3 regions of the Pseudomonas sp. LBUM1676 genome follow, and region 3 is predicted to be linked to each of the others. Evidence: predicted binding sites of a transcription regulator. Region 3 holds the regulator's gene; each other region holds the start of a gene.
The links. Region 3 encodes FliA, which starts transcription of late flagellar genes. Its sites were predicted from a motif close to CTAAAGTTTNNNNNNNNNNNGCCGNTAA; they were not measured.
Positions count from the first base shown of each region.

Region 1: the regulator FliA is predicted to act here: its motif matches at 1,330-1,357, upstream of ACA041_RS05315 (flagellar protein MotY).
Region 2: the regulator FliA is predicted to act here: its motif matches at 1,045-1,072, upstream of ACA041_RS13965 (methyl-accepting chemotaxis protein).

Region 1 covers NZ_CP166777.1:1,169,725-1,171,991, reverse strand. Annotated here, with positions in the region: gene ACA041_RS05320 (argininosuccinate synthase) at 1-228, opposite strand, end outside; gene ACA041_RS05315 (flagellar protein MotY) at 357-1,265, opposite strand; gene pyrC (dihydroorotase) at 1,424-2,267, shown strand, end outside.
Region 2 covers NZ_CP166777.1:2,972,818-2,975,084, reverse strand. Annotated here, with positions in the region: gene ACA041_RS13975 (DUF1294 domain-containing protein) at 1-80, opposite strand, end outside; gene ACA041_RS13970 (undecaprenyl-diphosphate phosphatase) at 77-907, opposite strand; gene ACA041_RS13965 (methyl-accepting chemotaxis protein) at 1,201-2,267, shown strand, end outside.
Region 3 covers NZ_CP166777.1:5,052,174-5,054,440, forward strand. Annotated here, with positions in the region: gene ACA041_RS23280 (protein phosphatase CheZ) at 1-363, opposite strand, end outside; gene ACA041_RS23285 (chemotaxis response regulator CheY) at 386-757, opposite strand; gene fliA (RNA polymerase sigma factor FliA) at 925-1,665, opposite strand; gene fleN (flagellar synthesis regulator FleN) at 1,662-2,267, opposite strand, start outside.

The DNA of each region.
Region 1 (2,267 bases), 3.0 Mb from region 3:
CGGGAACACGAAATCACGCACGAATTCTTCGCGCAAATCGTCGATGTAGATTTCTTTTACGCCCATGGCCTGAGCCTTGGCGCGGGCCGGCTCGACCTCTTCGCCCTGACCCAGGTCAGCGGTGAAGGTCACGACTTCACAGTTATAAGTATCCTGCAGCCACTTGAGGATCACCGAAGTGTCCAGGCCGCCGGAATACGCCAGAACGACCTTGTTTACGTCCGCCATGCCATTACTCCACGGGGTTTACGGAAAGCCGTCAAGTCTACCGGGCATGCAGAATAATTTACAGAGGCGCGACAGCTTATGACGACGAAGCGACAGATTATGTCGAGCGAGCGACGACTACCGCCCTTTCAGGAAGTCTTCGCCGCGCTCGCCGATGCGGTTGCCTGAGGCGCCAGCGGACCGGCGGGTGCTACCCGCGCCAGATGCACATTGACCCGGCGGTTCTTCGCCCGGTTGGCGGCCGAGGTGTTGGGCGCCAATGGATAGCGTTCGCCATGGAAGCGCAGGGTGATCTGCGATTCCTGAATGCCGTTGGCCTTGAAGAACCCCATGACCGCCAGGGCCCGGCGCCGCGACAGGTCACGGTTGGTCAGGCGGTTGCCGCTGTTGTCGGAGTGACCGTCGAGTTCGACGTGATTGACGGTCGGGTCGGCCTTCATGAACTCCAGCATCACCTGTAATTGTGCCTTTGCCTGCGCGTCGAGATCGATGCCTTCGCCAGGGAAGCCGATCTGCGATTGTTTAACCTGCTCGAAATTTTTCGGCAGCAGTTTTGCCACACAGCCCTGGTAGTCGTTGAAAGCCTTGCTGAACCTGACCGGCAATAGCCGCACCTCCGAGACCCGGCCATCACCCGAGTAATGTCGAACCACCGGACTGCGGCCGTCCATCAAGCCGCTGATCAAGCGCCCGGCCTGAACCTGCGAGCTGTTGAACAGCACATTGCCGCTGCCGATTTGCACGGAACCGAGGTTGATATCGCCTCGCCCCGGCTGCCAGGGCGCTGCGGCCGCCAGCAGGATCGCCGAACCGCCGCCGATCATCGCGTTATAGGCCTTCAGACGAAAGATTGCCTGCTCACCGGCGCGGCGCACGAACTCACCCGAGCCGAAATCGGTGATCGGTTGCGCCAGGCGGCATTCGAACCTGTCCCCTTCGACCGTCCACTCGATGCTCTCCAGCCGGGTCTGAAAAGTGAGCGCCATCGCAGGCAGGCTGGCAAACACGCTGAGCAAGGCTAAATAACGCTGGCGCACGGGAGGCTCCACTGGCTTCTTCCACAAAAACACCGACACATACTGTTAACGGCATACCTGTTGGATATCGGAAGCTTCCTGCAAAACTTGATAGCGAGTGCCTGGAAGAGTCTTTTCCGGTAGCATTCCCCAGAGTTTGACCCGCCTGGAATCCCCTCATGTCCGACCGCCTGACCCTGCTGCGTCCCGACGACTGGCACATTCATCTTCGCGATGGTGCCGTGTTGACCAATACCGTTGCGGATGTTGCGCGCACCTTTGGTCGCGCCATCATCATGCCCAACCTGGTACCTCCGGTGCGTAACGCCGCTGAAGCCGATGGCTATCGACAGCGGATTCTCGCTGCGCGCCCGGCCGGCAGTCGCTTCGAACCGTTGATGGTGCTGTACCTGACCGACCGCACCCAGCCCGAAGAAATTCGCGAGGCCAAGGCCAGCGGTTTCATTCACGCCGCCAAGCTTTATCCGGCCGGCGCGACCACCAATTCGGACTCCGGTGTCACCAGCATCGACAAGATCTTCCCTGCACTCGAGGCCATGGCCGAAGTCGGGATGCCCTTGCTGGTTCACGGTGAAGTCACCCGTGGCGATGTCGACGTGTTCGATCGCGAAAAACTTTTTATCGATGAGCACATGCGTCGTGTGGTCGAGCGTTTCCCGACGCTCAAAGTGGTGTTCGAACACATCACCACCGCTGACGCCGTGCAGTTCGTCAACGAGGCCTCGGCCAACGTCGGCGCGACCATCACCGCCCATCACCTGTTGTACAACCGCAACCACATGCTGGTGGGCGGGATTCGGCCGCACTTCTACTGCCTGCCGATCCTCAAGCGCAACACGCACCAGGAAGCCCTGCTCGACGCCGCCACCAGCGGCAGCGACAAGTTCTTCCTCGGCACCGACTCGGCGCCCCATGCCCAGCACGCCAAGGAAACGGCCTGTGGCTGTGCCGGTTGCTACACCGCCTATGCCGCGATCGAGATGTATGCCGAAGCCTTCGAAC
Region 2 (2,267 bases), 2.1 Mb from region 3:
ACCAGCAGTTTCAGCCGAAGATTGCGAATCTCGCCCCCGGACCCGCGTCCGGGGTTGTTGCGCGCGCTGGCGTCATTCATGGCGTGACAGCAGTCCAGTCAACCCAGCCGAACTGCCAGGTGGCGAGGATGAACAGGCCGAACACGATGCGATACCAGGCGAACGCCGCGTAGCTGTGAGAGCCGATGAACACCAACAGGCCGCGCACGGCAATCATCGCGAAGATGAACGCAGTGACGAAGCCGATGGCGAATACCGGAAAATCAGCCGGCACGAACAGGTCGCGGTATTTGTAGCCCGAGTACACCGCCGCGCCGACCATGGTCGGCATCGCCAGGAAGAACGAGAACTCGGTGGCGGTCTTGCGCGACAGGCCGAACAGCAGGCCACCGATGATCGTCGAACCGGAGCGCGAAGTGCCCGGAATCATTGCCAGGCACTGGGCGAAGCCGATTTTCAGGGCGTCTTTCCAGGTGATTTCGTCGACGGTATGGGCATGCACTTCATGCTGACGCCGTTCAGCCCACAACATGACGACACCGCCCACGACCAACGCCGTGGCGACCGTGATCGGGTTGAACAGGTAGTGGTGGATCAGGTCGGCGAAAATCACCCCCAATACCACGGCCGGCATAAAGGCGATCAGCAGGTTCGCGGTAAAGCGCCGAGCACCTGGCTGGGTCGGCAAGCCGATGACCACGTCGAAAATCTTGCGGCGAAACTCCCACACCACCGCCAGGATCGCCCCGAGCTGGATGATGATGTTGAAGGCCATGGCGCGCTCACCCCCGAAGTTGAGCAGGTCGGCCACGATAATCTGGTGCCCGGTACTGGAGATGGGCAAAAACTCCGTCAATCCCTCTACAACGCCCAGTATCAATGCCTGAAAGGCGGTCCAAAGATCCATCAATCCCCCAAGAAGCGATGCGCCACGGCATGCCCCGTTAATATTTTCCAGAACGCCACTGTGATCAGTGCAGATGAAGTCCCGCGCGCACAAGCTCCCCACAAAACCATAAAAATTCCGTGAAAAATCAACTTGGACTCAGGTTTTTCCGCGCGGGGCCGAAATCCTATCAGACAAGCCCGATCAACGCTGCCGCGTTTATGGACTTACAGTCTTCCAGGCCCGTCCGGCAACATGCGGTTGGAGGCTGACGATCATCTATTACAAGAACAAGAAACCGGAGTGACAGCGTTATGAACAGCTTGCGCAATATGTCGATCAGTCGACGTTTGTGGCTCATCTTGATCGTGGCCATCCTGATGCTGATGACGTTGGGCACCTTGATGCTCAAACAGATTCACCAAGACCTGTATCAGGCCAAGGCGCAGAAAACCCAGCACGTGGTGCAGACCGCCAGCGGTATTCTGGGCTACTACCATGGCCTGGAAACCGCTGGCACGCTGACCCGGGAAGCTGCGCAGACGCAGGCGCTGACGGCCGTTCGCGGCCTGCGTTATGACCAGAACGATTACTTCTGGATCAACGACCTTACTCCCGTCATGGTAATGCACCCGACCAACCCGAAACTCGATGGCCAGAACCTCTCGGCGATCCGCGATCCGGACGGGTTCGCGCTGTTCAACGAGATGGTCGCCGTGGCCAAATCCAAGGGTGCCGGGACAATCGACTACCGCTGGCCGAAACCGGGCGCCAGTGCCCCGGTCGAGAAAACCTCCTACGTCAAACTGTTCGAACCCTGGGGCTGGGTCATCGGTTCGGGCGTGTACATCGATGACATGCAGGACGAATTTTACGCCCAGATGTGGAAGGCCTCGTTCATGGGCCTGGTGATTGCCCTGATCATGGCGCTGCTGGTGATCCTGATTGCCCGCAGCATCGTGCGTCCGCTCCAGGAAACCGTGAACGCCATGGCCAACATCGCCAGCGGTGACAGCGACCTGACCCGCAGCCTCGACACCAATGGCCAGGATGAAGTCACGCAACTGGCGCACCACTTCAATGCCTTCACCGCCAAACTGCGCCAGGTGATCAGCGAACTGCAGGCCTCTGCCAGCGCCCTGGGCCAGTCTTCCAGTGACTTGGGCAACGACGCCGCCCAGGCCCAGCAACGCAGCCAGCAGCAGTCCCAGCAGATGGAACTGGTAGCAACGGCCATCAACGAAGTAACCTATGGCGTGCAGGATGTGGCCAAGAATGCCGAGCATGCCGCCAGCGAAATGCGCGACGCCGAATCCCAGGCGCAGCAAGGCCAGGTCAATATCGATGGCAGCCTGCAACAGATCGACAAGCTGTCGTCCAC
Region 3 (2,267 bases):
GGCTTCGTTGCTCAGGCCGTTGACCAGCGGCGTGGCGTTCTCGACCAGGTCCATGGTGCGGTTGGCCGCGGCTTCGGTCAGCCGGACCACGTAGCCCAGGCGCTCGGTGGCGTCCGTGATCTGGGACACTTCCTCCGCTTGCGGCATGTGCGGGTCAATCTGGAAATTGACGATCGCGCTATGCAACTCGCGGGTGAGCTTGCCCACTTCCTGATACAGGCCGCGGTCACGGGTCTGGTTGAGCTCATGGATCAATTGCACCGCGTCGCCGAACTTGCCTTTTTCCAGGCTTTCGACCAATTCGACCGCGTGTTTTTTCAGGGTCGATTCGAAATCGCCCTGTGAACATTCTTTTTGTTCCATAGCTCCCCCGTGGCGCAGTTGCTCAACCAATGCGTTCGAAAATCTTCTCGATTTTTTCTTTCAACGCCTGGGCCGTGAAGGGTTTGACCACATAGCCGTTGACCCCGGCCTGGGCCGCTTCGATGATCTGCTCGCGCTTGGCTTCAGCGGTCACCATCAGCACCGGCAGGTGCTTGAGCTTTTCATCGGCGCGTACGTGACGCAGCAGATCGATGCCGGTCATGCCAGGCATGTTCCAGTCAGTGACCAGAAAGTCGATGCTGCCGCTGTTGAGCATCGGAATGGCAGTAGTGCCATCATCCGCCTCGACCGTGTTGGTGAACCCGAGGTCACGCAACAGGTTTTTTATGATCCGCCGCATCGTTGAGAAGTCATCAACGATGAGGATTTTCATGTTCTTGTCCAATTCGACCTCCAAGCAGTCTTAAACGCGCCCAGCACCTGGACGCGCCATTTCAATCAATCCGGCGATGCACTCGATGACTGTCTGGAGCACAACAGATCGCGACCGGCGCGGTTCAACCCCACACCAGCCACGTTCGCAGTGTCCCCACACTGCCTTCAGCGCGCTCGCCACTCCCCCAAACGCCCCCGCAAACGGGCCGCGCACTGGCTGTGTAACTGGCTGACCCGGGATTCGCTGACCCCCAGGACCTCGCCGATTTCCTTGAGATTCAGCTCTTCGTCGTAGTACAGCGCCAACACCAGTCGCTCACGCTCCGGCAAATTGGCGATCGCGTCCGCCAGCGCCGCCTGGAAGCGTTCATCTTCCAGGTCGCGCGACGGCTCCGGATGTGCACTCGCGCCATCCTCGTGCAGCCCTTCGTGTTCGCCGTCCTGCAACAGATCGTCGAAACTGAATAACCGGCTGCCCAGGGTATCGTTCAAAATCCCGTAATAATCGTCGAGACTCAATTGGAGTTCGGCCGCAACTTCGTGATCTTTAGCGTCGCGACCGGTTTTAGCTTCAATCGAGCGAATGGCGTCGCTGACCATCCGGGTATTGCGGTGGACCGAACGTGGCGCCCAGTCCCCCTTGCGCACTTCATCGAGCATCGCGCCGCGGATCCGGATGCCCGCGTACGTTTCAAAACTGGCGCCTTTGCTGGCGTCGTACTTGGTCGAGACTTCGAGCAGGCCGATCATCCCGGCCTGGATCAGGTCTTCGACCTGGACACTGGCCGGCAGACGCGCCAGCAAGTGATAGGCAATGCGTTTTACCAGTGGCGCGTAACGCTCGATCAGCTCGTACTGCGAATCACGGGCCGACGTTTTGTAGAGGTTATAGCCACTGGCTGTCATAGCACCGGTCCTGCCGTTTGTTGCACGAGGCGCTCCACGAAAAACTCAAGGTGCCCGCGAGGATTGGCAGGCAGCGGCCAGGTATCGACCTTCTGCGCAATCGCCTTGAACGCCAGCGAACACTTGGAACGCGGGAATGCTTCATACACGGCGCGCTGCTTTTGCACGGCCTTGCGCACGCTTTCGTCGTACGGCACCGCACCGACGTATTGCAAGGCGACGTCGAGGAAGCGATCGGTGACCTTGGTCAACTTGGCGAACAGGTTGCGACCTTCCTGCGGGCTCTGGGCCATGTTGGCCAGGACGCGGAAGCGGTTCATGCCGTAATCGCGATTCAGCAACTTGATCAGGGCGTAGGCGTCCGTGATCGAGGTCGGTTCGTCGCAGACCACCAGCAGGACTTCTTGCGCGGCACGAACGAAACTGACGACCGAGTCACCAATGCCCGCGGCGGTGTCGATCACCAATACGTCGAGGTTATCGCCGATATCGCTGAAGGCCTGGATCAGGCCGGCGTGTTGCGCCGGGCTCAGATGCACCATGCTCTGGGTGCCGGAAGCGGCCGGAACGATGCGGATGCCGCCGGGGCCCTGCAACAGTAC